One region of the Oceanobacillus aidingensis genome, then DNA from elsewhere that is predicted to be linked to it. Evidence: riboswitches for the same ligand, from Rfam matches in the RefSeq annotation. Region 1 holds a riboswitch; each other region holds the start of a gene.

The links. Region 1 has a riboswitch for S-adenosylmethionine ahead of ACFO3P_RS20895 (carboxymuconolactone decarboxylase family protein). Riboswitches for the same ligand answer to the same signal wherever they lie in the genome.
Region 2: linked by a shared signal. The riboswitch ahead of ACFO3P_RS11535 (methionine ABC transporter ATP-binding protein) and the one ahead of ACFO3P_RS20895 (carboxymuconolactone decarboxylase family protein) in region 1 are both predicted to bind S-adenosylmethionine.
Region 3: linked by a shared signal. The riboswitch ahead of ACFO3P_RS22815 (methionine biosynthesis PLP-dependent protein) and the one ahead of ACFO3P_RS20895 (carboxymuconolactone decarboxylase family protein) in region 1 are both predicted to bind S-adenosylmethionine.
Region 4: linked by a shared signal. The riboswitch ahead of ACFO3P_RS03065 (homocysteine S-methyltransferase family protein) and the one ahead of ACFO3P_RS20895 (carboxymuconolactone decarboxylase family protein) in region 1 are both predicted to bind S-adenosylmethionine.

What each region holds. Positions count from the first base shown of each region.
Region 1 is NZ_JBHSFT010000049.1:303,232-307,586, reverse strand. It holds gene ACFO3P_RS20900 (LLM class flavin-dependent oxidoreductase) at 1-374, opposite strand, end outside; gene ACFO3P_RS20895 (carboxymuconolactone decarboxylase family protein) at 508-1,176, opposite strand; SAM riboswitch class I at 1,564-1,674, opposite strand; gene ACFO3P_RS20890 (acyl-CoA carboxylase subunit beta) at 2,014-3,543, opposite strand; gene ACFO3P_RS20885 (enoyl-CoA hydratase) at 3,566-4,345, opposite strand.
Region 2 is NZ_JBHSFT010000016.1:65,011-69,365, forward strand. It holds gene brnQ (branched-chain amino acid transport system II carrier protein) at 1-945, opposite strand, end outside; gene ACFO3P_RS11530 (pyridoxal phosphate-dependent aminotransferase) at 1,203-2,372, shown strand; SAM riboswitch class I at 2,434-2,531, shown strand; gene ACFO3P_RS11535 (methionine ABC transporter ATP-binding protein) at 2,674-3,693, shown strand; gene ACFO3P_RS11540 (methionine ABC transporter permease) at 3,689-4,355, shown strand, end outside.
Region 3 is NZ_JBHSFT010000050.1:372,716-377,070, forward strand. It holds gene dacB (D-alanyl-D-alanine carboxypeptidase/D-alanyl-D-alanine endopeptidase) at 1-744, shown strand, start outside; gene spx (transcriptional regulator Spx) at 1,067-1,474, shown strand; gene ACFO3P_RS22815 (methionine biosynthesis PLP-dependent protein) at 1,645-2,751, opposite strand; SAM riboswitch class I at 2,901-3,005, opposite strand; gene ACFO3P_RS22820 (hypothetical protein) at 3,315-4,217, shown strand.
Region 4 is NZ_JBHSFT010000002.1:103,212-107,566, forward strand. It holds gene ACFO3P_RS03055 (YitT family protein) at 145-1,008, shown strand; gene ACFO3P_RS03060 (hypothetical protein) at 1,287-1,589, opposite strand; SAM riboswitch class I at 1,984-2,084, shown strand; gene ACFO3P_RS03065 (homocysteine S-methyltransferase family protein) at 2,202-3,254, shown strand; gene ACFO3P_RS03070 (cyclase family protein) at 3,281-4,030, shown strand; gene ACFO3P_RS03075 (5-methyltetrahydropteroyltriglutamate--homocysteine S-methyltransferase) at 4,066-4,355, shown strand, end outside.

The sequences.
Region 1 (4,355 bases):
AAATGATCCAGTGTAGATAGCTGCCTTGCGAGTGCGTATGGTTGTGCATATGTAGCAGAAATTGTTGGCGCAAAGCCGAGATTTTCAGTGACAGCCGCCATAGCAGAAATCGGAATCAATGGATCATGTGCCGGAAGCTGTACAGCATGCCGGACAGCTGCTTCATGACTATTTTCATATACACTGTAGGTTCCAAGCACATCAGCAATAAACATGGCATCAAATTTACCGCGTTCCAGGATTTTTGCTGTTTCTATCCAATATGACAGGTCATTATGTTTTGTCCCCTCGTCCTTTTCATGCTTCCATAATCCTGTCGAGTGAGGGGAAGGTGAATTTTGAATAAATCCATTCAGGTGAATTTGTTTTGTCATCGTTTCGATAAGCTCCTTTTCTCATAAATTTTCATCTTGACCGCTTCACCAAAATCTATAATTGACTATCTCTCATTTGATGCAGTCAGCCATTGATTTTGGTATCGGCCCTTACTTCTGAATTGCTGATTACTTAAGATTCATCGAAAGCATTTAAGGCATTCACACTATGTGCCACTGCGGACCCGGCTTTTAAAGCTGCTGCCACAAAAATCGCTTCTGATATTTCCTCTAGGCTGGATCCTGTTTTTTTGGCGTTTTTCGTATGCAGATCAATGCAATACGGGCAGCCTGTGGTATGTGCTGATGCCACCGCGATAAGCTCTTTCTCCTTTTCGGTCAATTTGCCTGCTTTGATAGATTTATGATCAAAAGCAGCAAATGCCTTGAATGTATCCGCATCAATGTCACCAAATTCGGTTAATCTATTAAAATAGGATGCTTTGTACAGCTCGTCTTTTTCCTCTTCATCAAACGCATTTAGCGCATTCACACCATGAGCAACCGCTGAACCAGCCTTTAGAGCTGTTGCAACAAAAATGGCCTCTGTTACTTCCTCTTTATCAGCGTTATTTTTTTTAGCATTCCCCACATGTAAATCAATGCAGTACGGGCACCCCGTAATGTGCGCTACGGCTACCGCAATTAATTCCTTTAATTTAACTGATAATTCACCCTCAGCTAATGCTTTATCGTTAAAAGCAAAAAAAGTTTGAAACGCTTCCGGTGCATATTCTTTTAATTCTGTTATCCGGTTAAAATAAGATTTTTGATATAAACTATCTGTTTTAGTCAATGAAATCTCTCCTCATACATTTAAAATTTTGGCTTGTCATACAGTGAAACTTCAATTAGTGAAGGTTTTTCGACGCACAACTCTTTATAATAGGACGGTTAATCGCAAAAGCTCTTCGATGGGACGAGTAATCGCAGTCCCAGTCCCAGTTTCAGCCCTAGGACATCGTGAACCTGGTCTGTTTCCTTTGCCCACTGATTTGTGCTGCGATAAAATCATACAAATTGTAAATCCATCTCGTTAATTTTCTTACAGCCACCATAATAATTAAACTTTACCTATCTAATTACTCGGTTTTAAGCCATGCTTGCCCCTTTGAAATTATTCCCTCCCTACCCTTGTTTAAAAATGAAAAAACCCCTTTTCCAGAAGAAGAGGGTTTCTTTACACACTGCCTCATCTCTCAAGTGAAAACTTGCTGGAATTAGCACCATTTTACTGCGTTTCCAGTAATGGTTGCTGCGGGATTATAGGACCAGTTCCTCCCCCGGCTCTTGATAAGGAATTACATTATTTAGTTTTTTAAGATTTCTTCATATGTTATCGAATTCTAAAAAATATGTCAAGTGGAAATTTTAATTTAATGAAGCGTTTCTTGATCAAAATCTATTGATAATATTAGCAGATATCTTTTTGCTGTAAGCGGCGACTGGTTGTTTTATCACATGTAATTATATTTTCCTGCTATAGAGTACGATGCTAAATCGATTGAGCAGCTTTTTTCATCGTGTCCTTAAAATTCATCATTTAGTTTACATAATACAATTATGGTGAATTAATGTTTTTTTGTTTTCAGTAAAAACGCTTAGACCACATTCTAGCCTAAGCGTTTCCATTATTTGTTTACACTGGGTAAACCCCATGTTTTCTCTCGGTAAATTGCTTTTTCTTATTCTGATAAATGGTGAAACGTCTTGTCAGCTCGCTCCGAAGATGATCTGGATCAATGATATCATCAATAATCATTTCGGAAGCTAAGCGGTAAATATCAATGTTCTCTTTATAGGCGGCCTGCTTTTCTGCGATATATGCCTCCCTTTCTTCTTCTGGAAGCTGAGCGATTTTATTTGCTTCTACTGCATTCACTGCTGCTTCCGGTCCCATAACAGCAATCTGTGCATTTGGAAAGGCTAAACAGCAATCCGGATCGAAAGCCGGCCCTGACATCGCGTATAGACCAGCTCCATAAGCCTTTCGGACAATAACAGAAATTTTAGGTACCGTTACCTCACTCATTGCAAACAGCATTTTGGCTCCATGGCGAATAATTCCCTGCTTCTCCACTCTTGTTCCAATCATAAATCCTGGTACATCCGTTAAGAACAGCAGCGGAATTTCAAACGCATCACATAATTGGATAAATTTTGTTGCTTTATCTGCTGAATCCGTAAAAAGAACGCCTCCTTTTACACGTGGCTGATTAGCAATGATTCCTATACTTTGACCGTTGATACGGGCCAGCCCAGTAATTAATTCTGGAGCAAACCGCTTTTTTATTTCACAAAAACTGCCTTCATCAATTGTACGGTCAATCAGTTCATACATATCAAAAGCAGCATTTTGATTTTCTGGAATAATTTCGCTGATTGGCTTATCAAAGCTTTTTGGTTCTACAGATGCTGCTTTTTTTGGCTTCTCACGAAAATTAGCAGGAAAATACGTTAAGTACTTCTGTGCAAATTGAATCGCTTCTTCTTCGGTATCTACTAAAACATCGCCTACTCCTGAGGTTGTACAGTGCATCTTTGCTCCGCCCATTTCCTCTAAAGAAACCTTTTCGCCAATGACCTTTTCAGCCATTCGCGGTGAACCTAAATACATCGATGCGTTCCCATCAACCATGACAACGATATCACAAAAGGCCGGAATATAGGCACCGCCGGCAGCGGATGGACCAAACAATAAGCAGATTTGCGGCACTCTTCCTGACAGCTTAATTTGATTATAGAAAATACGTCCCGCTCCTCTTCTTCCCGGGAACATATCTATTTGATCTGTAATTCGGGCACCGGCAGAGTCTACCAGATAAACCATGGGCACCTCCAGCCTCTCAGCCGTCTCTTGAATACGTAAAATTTTCTCCACCGTCCGCTGTCCCCAGCTTCCTGCTTTGACGGTCGAATCATTTGCCATCGCACAAACTGTCTGACCGTTTATTTTTCCTGTTACTGTAACCACGCCGTCTGCCGGCAGGTCTTCATCCATCGCATTGGCAAATAAACCATCCTCAAGTGTCTCATGAGAATCAAAAAGAAGCTGGATTCTTTCTCTAGCAAAAAGCTTGCCCTTTTCAGCATTGCTGTCGTGATACTTTTGTTTTCCTCCCTTTTTTATTTTTTCTATACGCTCCTTAAGTTCTTGATTCACAGGCATATAAGCATTCTCCTTTCCGGCTTTAACTTCCATGGTAATCAGGCTTTCTTTTCTCTTGAAATGCAAGCAATCCTTCTTTTCTGTCCTTTGTCGGTATTAGTTTTACATAAGCTGCATGTTCCAATTGAACCGCTTCATCTATCGAAAGATCCATTCCTTGATTAATCGCTTGTTTAGCCTGCTTCATAGCAATCGGTCCATTTTGGCTTATTTTCCGGGCAATACTTATTGCTTCGTCTTGTAAAAAAGAAGTGGCGACTGACCGCTCAATCAGTCCAATGGCTAATGCATCCTCTGCTGAAATTGTTTTGGCAGTATAAATAAGCAGTTTCGCCTGGCCGATTCCAATTAATCTTGGCAAACGCTGTGTCCCGCCGGCTCCGGGTATAATCGCCAGAGAGGTTTCCGTCAACCCCAGCTTTACATGATTGGCCGCAATGCGCAGGTCACAGGCTAAAGCGATTTCCAGTCCGCCTCCAAAGGCGACGCCATTAATAGCAGCAATTACAGGAACCTCTATTTTTTCTATGGAATCGGCAAGTCTGCTAATTTTCTGTACAGCAGCAACAACTTCCTCCTCATTCATTGCCTTTCGTTCTTTTAAATCTGCTCCGGCACAGAAAGCTTTTTCTCCGCTGGCTGTAATAATCACACAGCGTATAGCACGATCCGTACTGATTTTTTGAATACAATTCTCTAACTCTGTTAGTAACGCGAAAGATAATGCATTGGCTGCTTCCGGCCGATTTAATGTGATAACAGCGATATGATTATCCACTGTTTCTACGTTTACAAGTTGCATAGGCGTTCAC
Region 2 (4,355 bases), on a different contig from region 1:
CGCCGGAAACAAGGTATGGAAATACTCTGCATTTGCTGTAATCAGACCAATAGCAGTGGTCAAACAAGCTAATATAATAATAGCAGCCAGCAAAATCGTTCCAAATGTACCGAAGTAATACGCTGCAGCACCGCTTAACACAGGCCCTCCATTTTCCAATACACCTAATTCTGTCACACTTGTTGCACCCAGGTAAGAGATTCCTACATAGATGATAACCAGCAGTGCTGTCGAAGTTAAGCCTATCTTCGTCACCGCAGAGAGAATTTGATTATTATCTGTAATTCCAAACCCTTTGATAACATTAATAATAATAATCCCAAATACCAGTGCTGCCAAAGCATCCATCGTATTATAACCTTCTAAAAATCCGATAAAAAAGGCGGAAGTCTGGTATGCTTCCTCTGGAGCCTGAATCGTCCCCATCGGATTAAAGAGGGCAACTGCCAATAAAACAAGCAGTAAAACAACCAACACTGGCGCTAAAAATTTCCCAATATTATCAACAATTTTAGATGGAAATAACGAGACAAGCAGGGCAATTAAGAAAAAGACTCCGGTAAAAATCAAGAGAACCGTTGATTGAGATCCTTCGCTTACATATGGACCAATACCAACCTCATAAGCCACTGTTCCTGTTCTTGGAGCTGCAAAGAATGGTCCGATTGTTAAGTAAAGTAACGCCGTAAACCCAAGACCATAAACAGGATGGACACGGCTGGCAAGCTCCTGCAGATTATTTTTTCCAGAGAAGCCCATTGCCATAATACCCAGAAAAGGCAACCCTACTCCAGTGATTAAAAAGCCAATCGTAGCCGGGGTAATATTATCTCCTGATAATTGTCCGAGCTGTGCCGGGAAAATCAGGTTCCCCGCTCCAAAAAATAAAGCAAATAACATAAATGCAATTGCTAAATAATTTCCTATACGCAGTTTGGTATTCATTTTTATTCCTCCTACCTCCAAACCAAATAATTCTTGGAATTATCTAATTATTTAACATAATTTGACACGATTTCTATCTTACTACTTTCACATATGAAATGCAACGGAAAAAGGGATGAATAAGAGACACGGAAAAAATTCCCATCCTGCCTTGTTTTGCTGTTTTCTCATATTTTTTATAGACAATCGCACTGCAAACTTATACTATTAGATGTAATTATAAAATTCACAAACTAGTATAAAGAGGTCGATAGATGATGAAGTTATCCCGTCGTGTAGAAAAGCTTCCTGCTCAATTTTTTGCATCCCTTGCCGGCAAAGTCGCTGCAGCCCTGGAAGAAGGAAGAGATATTATCAATCTCGGACAAGGCAACCCGGATCAGCCGACACCGCCGCATATTATCCGTACACTTCAGGAAAGCGCCGAAAATCCGGCTGCCCATAAATATTCCCCTTTCCGCGGTACCGATGAATTAAAAGGGGCTGCAGCACAGTTTTATAAAAGAGAATATAATGTCGATTTAGATCCTGCTTCAGAAATTGCTATTTTGTTCGGAAGTAAAATTGGCTTGGCAGAACTCCCTTTAGCTGTTATGGATGAAGGCGAATTAATGCTCTTGCCAGACCCTGGATATCCAGATTATTTGTCCAGTGTTTCATTAGCAGACGTTACTTATGACACGTTTCCATTATTAGAGGAAAACAATTTTTTACCAGATTATGCTGCCCTGACGCCGGAACAAAAGAAACTTGCCAAGCTATTATATCTCAACTATCCAAACAACCCGACCGGAGGTGTCGCAACGAAAGAATTTTTTGAAGATACCGTTGCGTTAGCGAAGGAAAATGATATCGGTGTTGTTCATGATTTCGCTTATGGAGCCATCGGTTTCGACGGCTATCAGCCAATAAGCTTCCTACAGACAAAAGGAGCGAAAGATGTCGGCGTTGAGCTGTACACCCTTTCCAAAACCTATAATATGGCCGGCTGGCGAGTCGGTTTTGCTGCTGGCAACAAAGATATGATCGAAGCGATTAATATTCTGCAGGACCATTTATTTGTCAGTCTTTTCCCAGCTATTCAAAAGGCAGCTGCGGAAGCATTATTAGGGGACCAAAGCTGTGTCACCTCGCTTGTGGAACGCTATGAACAGCGCAGAGATGTTCTCATAGAAGAATGCAGACGTATCGGCTGGGAAGTCACTGCACCGAAAGGCTCTTTCTTTGCCTGGCTCCCTGTACCAGCGGCATTTACAAGTGAAACATTTGCTGATTATTTATTACAAGAGGCGGATGTAGCCGTTGCAGCCGGGAATGGTTTCGGAAAGAATGGAGAAGGTTATATACGCGTCGGATTACTCGTAGAAGAGAATCGTATTCGCGAAGCTATTCGACGTATTGAGAAACTGCAGCTGTTTCAAAAATAAATATTGACGAAACTTGTAAAATAAGATACTTTTAAAGAATACAATTCAATTACTACCACACCTCTTATCCAGAGCAGCTGAGGGACTGGCCCGTTGAAGCTCGGCAACCTTAAAAAAAGGTGCTAATTCCAGCAAGACACCCGTCTTGAAAGATGAGAGCAGAAAATAAGATTACATTTTCGAGCCTCTCTTACCCTAGAGAGGCTCTTTTTTAGAAATTGTATCGATTCTGACAAGACAGCTGCAAACAATATTACCTATCAACTGCAGCATAATGATAGAAAGGCAGGAAAAACAGCAGATGATCAAATTAGAGAATGTCACAAAAGTTTTCCCCTCCAAAAAAGGAAAGGATGTTACTGCACTGGACGATGTGACGATTTCTGTCAATAAAGGAGAAATCCATGGCGTAATCGGCTACAGCGGTGCAGGAAAAAGTACATTAATTCGCTGTGTCAATTTACTGGAGTCTCCTTCGAAAGGAAAGGTTTGGATTGATGGAACCGACTTAACGAAGCTGTCAAAAGAAAAGCTCCGGCAAACAAGACAAAAGGTCGGCATGATTTTTCAGCATTTTAATTTATTAAGGACTGCCAGTGTCTATGATAACATTGCGATTCCATTAAAATTACTCGGCGTACCGAAGGCAGAGGTTAAGGAAAGAGTCATGAAATACTTAGATATTGTCGATTTATCTGAGAAAAAAGATGCTTATCCTTCCCAGCTTTCCGGCGGTCAAAAGCAGCGTGTCGCTATTGCCAGGGCGCTGTCACAGGAGCCACAGGTCCTCCTGAGCGATGAGGCAACCAGCGCACTCGACCCAGAAACGACAAATTCCATTCTCGAACTATTATTAAAAATTAATGCAGAGCTTGGGATCACAATACTATTAATCACGCACGAAATGAACGTTATCCAAAAAATATGCGATTATGTCTATGTTATTGAAAATGGAAACCTCATTGAACAAGGTTCGACGATAGAACTATTTACAAAACCTAAACAGCCGACGACTAAAAAGTTCTTAAATACCATTTCACAACGAAAATTATCGGATCGTTTAATTGATGAATTGAATTTAGAAGGCAAAGTAATTCGTTTAACCTTCCTTGGTGAAAATACAGGTCAGCCGCTGTTGTCTAAGGTAACACAGCAATTTTATGTAGAGCCGAATATTCTGACTGCCAATATTATCGAATTAAAAAATGGCATTGTCGGCAACCTTGTCGTTCATTTGATTGGCAGTGAGCATCAAGTAGAACATTCTCTCTCCTTCTTAAAAGAACAAGGCGTAGAAGTAGAAGAATTGGGGGTGAATTAACATGCAGGCATTTATTGATCAATGGGGTTCAGAGTTTTATGATGCCATAATAGAAACTCTTCAAATGGTTTTAATCTCTTTGTTTTTCGCTGTTATTATCGGCGTTATTTTAGCTATTCTATTAGTTTTGACACGTCCGGGACAACCCTTGCAAAATAAGTTTGTTTATCAGTCTTTAAACCTGCTGATTAACGTCATCCGGTCCATTCCATTTATTATTCTTTTATTCTTTATGCTTCCTTTCACCAAATTGATTGTAGGTGTAACCATTGGTGTAAAAGGAGTTATTGTGCCGCTCGTTGTCAATGCAGCTCCTTATATCGCCAGACTGATTGAATCCTCCCTGTTAGAGGTCAACCAAGGTGTTATCGAAGCATATCGAGCGATGGGAGTAAAGACACATCAAATTATTTGGAATGTGATGCTGCGTGAAGCGAGACCAGCCATTGTTCTTGCATTAACCATCGCAACAATCAGCCTTATCGGGGCAACTGCTATGGCCGGATTAGTCGGCGCTGGAGGCCTGGGTGACTTAGCTTACCGATTTGGACACTTGCGTTATGAAACAGACGTCATGTACGTTACGGTTATTATGCTCGTTATTATCGTTCAAGGTCTTCAGTCTCTTGGAAACCGACTCGCCGAACGATTGAAAAAAGATT
Region 3 (4,355 bases), on a different contig from region 1:
CGGAATAATTCAGCAAATCACTTTTTTATATCAGGAAAAATCGGCAGGAAAGAAGGAAAGCAGGAAGTATATATGGCTATTAAACATATTGAAAATTATATCGCAGACACAATCCGGCAAATATTAAAAAAGGAAGGTATTGCGTTAGAAGGCCGGATAAAAAAAGGAAAGCTTCAGGGAGATGCAGCGTGTATTTACCATAAACAGTCACCGCCATTAACTGGCATTATTATTCCCTTTATGAAGCTTAGCAATAATGGGATTGGTGAGATGCTCACAAAAGAATTAGGGCGTAAAACATATGATGACGGTTCATGGGAATCGGGTCTGGCAGCAGTGAAAGAAGCTCTGGCTACCTATTCAATCAATCTGGATACAATCCAGTTAAAGGATGGTTCCGGAATTTCAGCAGCTAACTTTATTCCAGCCGAAGAACTGACGCGTTTACTGTACGAAATCCAGCAGGAAAAGTGGTTCCCTGAATTTTTAGCCAGTCTGCCGGCAGCTGGAGAAGCCGATAAAATGATTGGAGGCACTTTACGTGAACGTATGAAGGGACTGGATGTTCAGGCAAAAACAGGAACCATTGAAGGTGTCAGCACTCTTTCCGGTTATGTAACCAATGGAAAGGGAGAACGGCTTATCTTTTCCATCTTATTTAATCATTTATTAGATACGGATACAGGAAAAGAATTAGAAGATGAACTGGTTGCGATAATGGCGGAGATAGAAGAATGGTGTTGACCTTTGTCATTTGTTTTTTGGGGGGGTTCATTATTTGATTTAAGCTGTTATTAAACAGAAGTTTAAGGGCGTATTGTGGAATCGTGAAGCCGGGGAAGCATATTTATAGAGCGAAGGAATAATAGCAGCAAGCTTTATTTCAATGAATTAAGCTTCATTTCATGTTTTTTTTATGACCTTACCATAGTTTTACCACATTTCCATGCTAAAGTGAAACTAAGATAGAAAAAATGGAATGAAGAAGCAGAAATGTTTTACTTTCATTTCATCATAATCACTTTGAATCTTGTAATGAATATGTCAAATAATAAGGAGAATGAATATGACAGTGCATATTTACGGAGTATCTTGCTCATCTACAAGAAAAGCGAGACAATGGTTTCGCAAAAATGGAATTGCTTATAAGGAACGAAATATTTTACATCAACCATTGACAATTGACGAACTAAAGAATATTTTACAAATGACTGTGGAAGGCACGGATGAGATACTTTCAACCCGTTCTAAAATTTTTAAAGAATTGAATTTGAATGTAGAGGATTTGTCTCTGCAAACTTTATTGAAATTAATTCACAAATACCCAAGACTGCTGAAAAGTCCAATTTTGGTGGATGAAAAAAGATTCCAAGTTGGGTACCATGAGGAAGATATTCGTCAATTCTTACCTCGTAAAACGAGACAGCTGCAATGGTTACAATGGAAAGTGGATTTAGGTTTAATAAAAGGGTAACGAACCTTAAATGAACCTTAAATTATGGAAGCATACGATGAAATGGCTGTATGCTTCCATATGTTGAATGTTGAGCAAATTAAATAATATGTAAGGAAGAATATAATTTCATCTTTACTCTAAAAAAGAGGCAGCTTTAAAATGAGCTGCCTCTTTTTTGGGGTATTGTTTTAAATTTTACTGACAACCTGCAGCGCCTGCTCAATATCTGCTATTAAATCCTCCGCATCTTCAATTCCTACAGAGAAACGAAGAAGGTCATCACCGATTCCTCTGTTATCTCTTTCTTCCTCCGGCATATCGGCATGTGTTTGTGTTGTAGGATAGGTAATAAAGCTTTCTACACCGCCCAGACTTTCGGCAAATACAATTAAGTTGAGGTTAGCTAAGAAAGAACGCACCTGGTCGGCATCTTCTAAACAAAATGAAAGCATGCCGCCTTTATTTGGATAATAAACCTGTCCAATTGACGAGTGGTCTCGCAGGTAAGCAGCAATTTTTTGTGCGTTTTCCTCGTGACGCTGCATACGCAATGCAAGTGTTTTTAACCCGCGGACAAGCAGCCAGCTGTCTGAAGCAGATAATGTTGCTCCTGACGCATTATGCATTTCAAATAATTTTTCGGAAAGGTCAGGACTTTTGGTTACGACCAGACCGGCTAAAACATCATTATGGCCGCCGATATATTTTGTCGCACTATGCACTACAATATCCGCACCAAGCGTAATTGGCTGCTGGAGATAAGGTGTTAAAAAAGTATTATCAACAATAAGCAGCAGGTTATGCTTTTTAGCCAGCTCCGCATACTTTTCAATATCCACCTCCTGAAGTAACGGGTTCGTCGGTGTTTCTAAAAAGATAGCCTTTGTATTTTCGTTAATACATCGTTCTGTTTCCGTGATATTTTGACAGACATCATAGGTCACGGAAATATTATAAGCTTTTTCAAAATGATTAAAAATACGGTAAGTTCCTCCGTAGATATCTTTTGTCGCGATAAGGTGATCGCCCATACGAAACAGGGAGGAGAGAACTAATTGAATAGCTGCCATTCCTGAGCTGCAGGCGAAAGCAGCATCTCCTTCTTCCAGCTTTGCGAAACCTTCCTCTAAAACAGATCTGGTCGGATTCTTGGTACGCGTATAATCATAACCTGTGGAATGGCCAATTCCCTGGTGCTGATAAGCTGTTGACATGTAAATAGGCGGATTTATAGCCCCTGTCCGTTCGTCCGTTTTATTACCTAACTGTACTAATGCTGTTTCTATTTTTCTCATTTTTCTTCAGCCTCCTCAATCCAGAAACATGAATTCGCTTATCTTTCGCGAATATGCTGTTTTCTTATGATTTTCCCATGTGAAATCAATAAAAAACCCTTCTTATTCCAGAGATTAGATAAGAAGGGTATGATATCGTGATGATACATATCTTATCTTTAAAGGGGAGTTCCCTTCTGGAATTAGCACCTTGCTAGAAGCAGCTGGTTGCTGAGACATCGTCGGGCCAGTCCCTCCGTCTCTCTGGATAAGAATTGGAATTTTATTAAATTATAATTACGTTAACTTTACAAGAGCGAGGAAAAAAAATCAAGTCTTGATTTTTTTTAAAATGAAAAAGCCGGCAACACTGGCTTAGAGGCTGTGTATAGAAAGAAGAAGCTTGAAAAAAACGAAAAGTATTTGAAAAGGACTCCGATGACGATTACAATGGTAGTGTAGTGAACGTATTGTTGAATGGTTATAAAATGGACAATTACTCTGAATGAGTTGGATATGTCTGATAATAAAAAGGGTGAAATAATAAATATCCGAATGAAACTATTTAAAAAGGAAGAAGATATATGCGCAAAAAAAAGCTATTATGGGTAAACATTTCTATGTTAGCAGGTTGTATTATCATCATTGGCATGGGGATTTATAAGGATAACCGCTCTGTAGAATATTCAATGGAAGTGAGTACAGAAGACGGAACTGGACAAACTGGAGAAAGCGTAGAGATTTTTACAACCTCCTGGAATAATCGGTTATTAGGAGACAATGAACAAATTTATCAAACAGCTAATTTAGATTATCGCAACATACTTCAGCAGGAAGACAATGAAATAGAAGTGCAGGAAGAGCGTACTGTGACTCAAGGTACCGAAACAGAGGAAGAAATATACACAAATCCAGAAACAGAGGTGCAGGAAGAAGATTATATAGCTTCTGAGGAAGCATCATCTAATCAAATAACAAATGATGAGCCAGCTGACAGTGAACAAAGCAGTAACGCTTCAAATAAGGAAAACGCAGCTGGTGAAAATAATGAGAATACAGAAAGCCGAGAATCAGAATCGAATAATACGCAACGTTCCACAGCTTCTGTACATCAGAATCAATCTGAAAAAAATAGCCGCTTTTCTGATTCCAATAATTCTGGAGCTGAAACTGAGGCGCCCGGCACAAATGACAGGAATGAAGAGAATTCAGAGAAAGAAGATTCAAAAGATAAATCGGATCAACCGCCGAAACAGCCGGAAGAGGAAGAAAATGGCAACGATGATAATGCAAACAACAAGGAACCCGATTCTGAAGATGTAGAGAGTGAAGAGCCGGAATCAGAGGAAGGAAATCCCGAAGAAGAAGAAAATAATGGAGAGCATGAGACTGAAGAAGAGGGAGAAAACTCAGACTCAGAAACAGATAAAGGTTCTGAAGAGCACAAAGGTTCTGAGGTCGATACTGCATCCATCTATGCTGATTAAATTACGAAAGAAAGCAGCTGTTTCATAATTAAATTAATAAGGTAAAATAAAACTGCGAATTTGCTGTAGCCTGGCGAATTTGCAGTTTTTTAATATTAAAATCTCAACTTTCGCACCTATTAATAAGCATATATATCA
Region 4 (4,355 bases), on a different contig from region 1:
CCTGCAAAAATAGTTGAGTTTGAAATCGAGAAGCGTATAATAAATAATATTAAAAAAAGTACAGGTTATTCCATGTGAAATGTGGGAACCTAAACACATTGGAATTTAGGGTAACAAAATGTATGACGAAGAAAGGAACATTGGATGAAGAAAGCACAATCGAAAAAAACAAGAAAGGCAATGCTTTTTTCAAGAGGATTGATTATTATCATCGGCGGGTTCATTACTGCGTATGGACTAGAAGCTGTATTGATACCTAATAATGTTTCTGATGGCGGTGTAACCGGGTTAAGTATTGTCGGTTCGCAGTGGACCGGATTGCCATTAGGAATCCTGATTGCTATTTTAAACATTCCCTTTATTTACTTAGGATATAAACAAATCGGCAAGAGTTTTGCAATCTTCTCTATCCTCGGTATTGCTTCTTTGGCTATAAGCACCAGCCTGATGCATCATATTCCAACTATTATTGAAATCGAAGGAGATACCCTGCTTGTCACTGTTGTCGGCGGGATCATTATTGGATTTGGCATGGGACTGGCACTACGTAATGGAGGAGCGTTGGATGGGATTGATATGCTTGCTGTATTATTATCCCGAAAGCTGCCTTTTGGAACGAGTGACTTAATATTATTTCTGAATTTATTTGTATTTATCGTAGTGTCCACGGTGTTTGGATTAAGAGGGGCCCTGATGTCCGGTATTGCTTATTACATAGCTTCCAAGGTCATTCATATTATTGAAGAAGGATTAAGCAGTACAAAAGCAGTTTATATCATTACCGAGCATGCAGATGAGATGATGAAAGAAATTGGCGACCGGCTGGGACGTGCCTGTACATTACAGCATGTAGAAGGCGGCTACTCCAAAAAGGAATTTAAACAAATTAAATGTGTGATTACACGACTGGAAGAAAGTAAAATGAAAGAAACGATTCAAGATATCGATGCCACTTCATTTGTAACTGTCTATGATGTGTCAGAAGTACGCGGCGGTAATTTTAAATAAAGCATCGACTTCTCTTAAATCAAAAAAGGCAGCCAATGAATCCATTTCATTGGCTGCCTTTTGATTAGTATAGGGTGAAAAAGCTTATTGTACGAAGGGGTACACGATAGCTTATGATTTTGCTCTGAATATATCCGCAACTGCATGAAATACCTCAACACCTTGATAAGTGAAAACGGACAATGCAGTCAGTGAAAAGAACCCAATAACAATTAATCTGAAAATCATCATAGTTTTTGCCTCCTCTTTTAATTTTTAATTTTTTTATTAAAAGAGGCTTAAACCACGAAATTGGATTGATAGAAAACAGGTGTCAGCAGCTGTTTCGTACGGTTGACCCGCACAATCGTAGTGAATAAACAGAGACTGCCTAATAAGAATAAGGTAATGACTAAACCTGGACTTGCTATAAATGATTTATCTTGCTGGTCATTTCCGCCAACGCCTAAATCAGGTGACGATTGGGAATCAATCAGTATTTCATGATCGGTGAGAACGTAGCTGTGATGTACACCTGGGAATAATTGTGTCATTGGCAAAAGGATAATCATTAAAGCAATCATCAAATATCTATTCAACATCTACGCCCCCTTCCGTATGATAAATATATTTTTTGATTCGATTTCTTAAAGCGAAAGAATTAATTATACCAATAATGAAGAATAAATTCAATATAATGTCTACATGTTTTAGAATTAATTTGTATTATATGCTTATTTTTCGGGTGTGTCTATACTTTTTGAACATTTTATGAATTTTTCTCCATGAAATTAACATTCCTTTTTTTTACGGAATTTAAACATCTGCTTAGAGATATAAAGCCGTGCGTGTTTGGAACTTCTCTCTATGATATGAGATATTTACAAGATTCATTCAAACCGATTCAAAAACCGCTGAAATATTTTTAAAATTTCTTATTGACATGGAATTCAAATAGATATATAGTTATCTACAACAAATAAATAGCAATACATTTTCTTATCCAGAGAGGTGGAGGGACTGGCCCTTCGAAGCCTCGGCAACAGACTTATAAAAGAACTGTGCCAATTCCAGTAGCGTTAGCTAGCAGATAAGAAGAGACATTGATATCGTACTCAAAACCTCTTCTTTCTGAAAGAAGAGGTTTTTTCGTGTCTATATCGACTTATCCGCAGCGAACCAAATAATTAAAAGCTTACAGGAGGAATGGAACGATGGCGAAAAGAAGTTTGGAAGAGCGATTAAAGCAAGGAACAGTTATTGTAGGGGAAGGATATTTATTTGAATTGGAGCGCAGAGGGTATTTGCAGGCGGGCTCCTTTGTACCCGAAGTAGCGCTGGATAACCCGGAAACGCTAAAGGCAGTTTATCGTGATTACATGAAAGCAGGTTCCGATGTAGTGCTTGCCTTTACATACAACGCACACCGAGAAAAAATGCGCATTATCGGTAAAGAGGACTTATTAGAGCCTCTAAATAGAAATGCTATTAAATTAGCGAAGGAAGTAGCAAAGGAACATCCGACAGAGGAAGCTCTGGTTGCAGGAAATATATCGAACACCAATATTTTTAATCCGGAAGATCAGGAATCCAAGGATAAAGTCAGAGCGATGTTTAATGAAATGGTTTCATGGTGTAAGGATGAGGATGTTGACTATATTAACGGAGAAACTTTTTATTATCATGAAGAAGCATTGATTGCTTTAGAGGAAATTAAAAAATATGATTTACCGGCAGTTATTACCTTGGGATTAATGGGTGAAAACATTTTACGTGATGGTTACACAGTGGAAGAGTCATGTAAGATTTTAGAGGATAACGGCGCCTTGGTTGTTGGGATGAACTGTTTCCGGGGGCCGGACACGATGCAGCCGTATTTAGAAAAGATTCGTGACAAAGTAGACGGGTATGTTGGAGCACTGCCGATTCCATACCGGACAACAGAAGAGAATCCAACCTTCTTTAACTTGCCGGATGGAGGGTGCAGCTGTCATTTACCAACGGAAACAACCTTCCCGACTTCTCTGGATCCGCTATATCATAACCGCTATGAGCTGGCAGAATGGGCGAAACAAGCACATAGCATCGGCGTGAATTATATCGGTTTATGCTGTGGAGCTTCACCGGCAATGCTGCGTGCGGTTGCGGAAGCTGTCGGCATCGAAACAATTAATTCAATTTATTCTCCAGATATGCATAAACACTTTTTATTTGGTGAAGATGAAACATTGCAGGATCATATCACAGATTACAAAACAAAAGCGTAAAACAATATATTGGGAGGCGGCTTATCATGACAGTTACCAAAGAAAATGAAATCTTACACGCGTTAGAAACACTAAAATCAAAAACATGGGTAGATTTAACACATACATTCGGTCCTAATTCGCCGCATTTTGCCGCATTTAAAGATGCCGAGTTTGAAACATTATATACGCATGATGACGGGTTTTTCGCACAGCAGTTCAGTGTTTCCGGACAATATGGCACACATATTGATGCACCTATTCATTTTGTTCGTGATCAGCGCTATTTAGAGGAGCTGGATTTAAAAGAAGTTGTCCTCCCAATCGTTGTGATTGATAAATCAGAAGCAGCCGGAGAAAACCATGATTATATTTTAACGGTGGAGGACATTTTAGCTTTTGAAGAGGTGCATGGAAAGGTTGAAGCGGGTACATTTGTCGCGTTACGGACAGATTGGAGCAAGCGCTGGCCGGATAAAGGTGCATTTGAGAATAAGGATGAGAATGGAGACAGTCATTTACCCGGATGGGGGCTCGATGCTCTGAAGTTCTTATTTGAAGAAAGACAGATTAAAGCAGTGGGTCATGAAACGTTTGACACGGATGCGGCTGTGGATGCCAGAAAAAATGGTTCATTGATCGGCGAGTATTATGTATTAGAGCAGGATACTTTTCAAGTAGAGCTGCTGACGAATCTGGATCAATTGCCGGCAAAAGGAGCTGTGATTTTCAATATTAGTCCCAAGCCTGAAAAAGCAAGCGGTTTTCCAGTTCGATCGTTTGCCATTTTGCCATAATAAATACTATCTACCAAAAAGGGAGAAGGAATAACATGACAAAAACAGCAGTGAAAGCACCATTTCGTGCAGACCATGTCGGAAGTTTATTGCGGCCGGAACGGATTCATCAAGCTAGAAAGAACTTTCAAGAAGGAGCTATTTCCAAAGCGGATCTTCATCAGATTGAAACAGAAGAAATCAAACGTATCGTAGATAAGCAGATTGAAGTCGGCTTAAGCGCTGTTACGGACGGGGAATTCAGACGCCGCTTTTGGCATACGGATTTTCAAGAGCATCTAAACGGTGTGGAAGGATATGTGCCGGATACAGGATTTCAATTTGT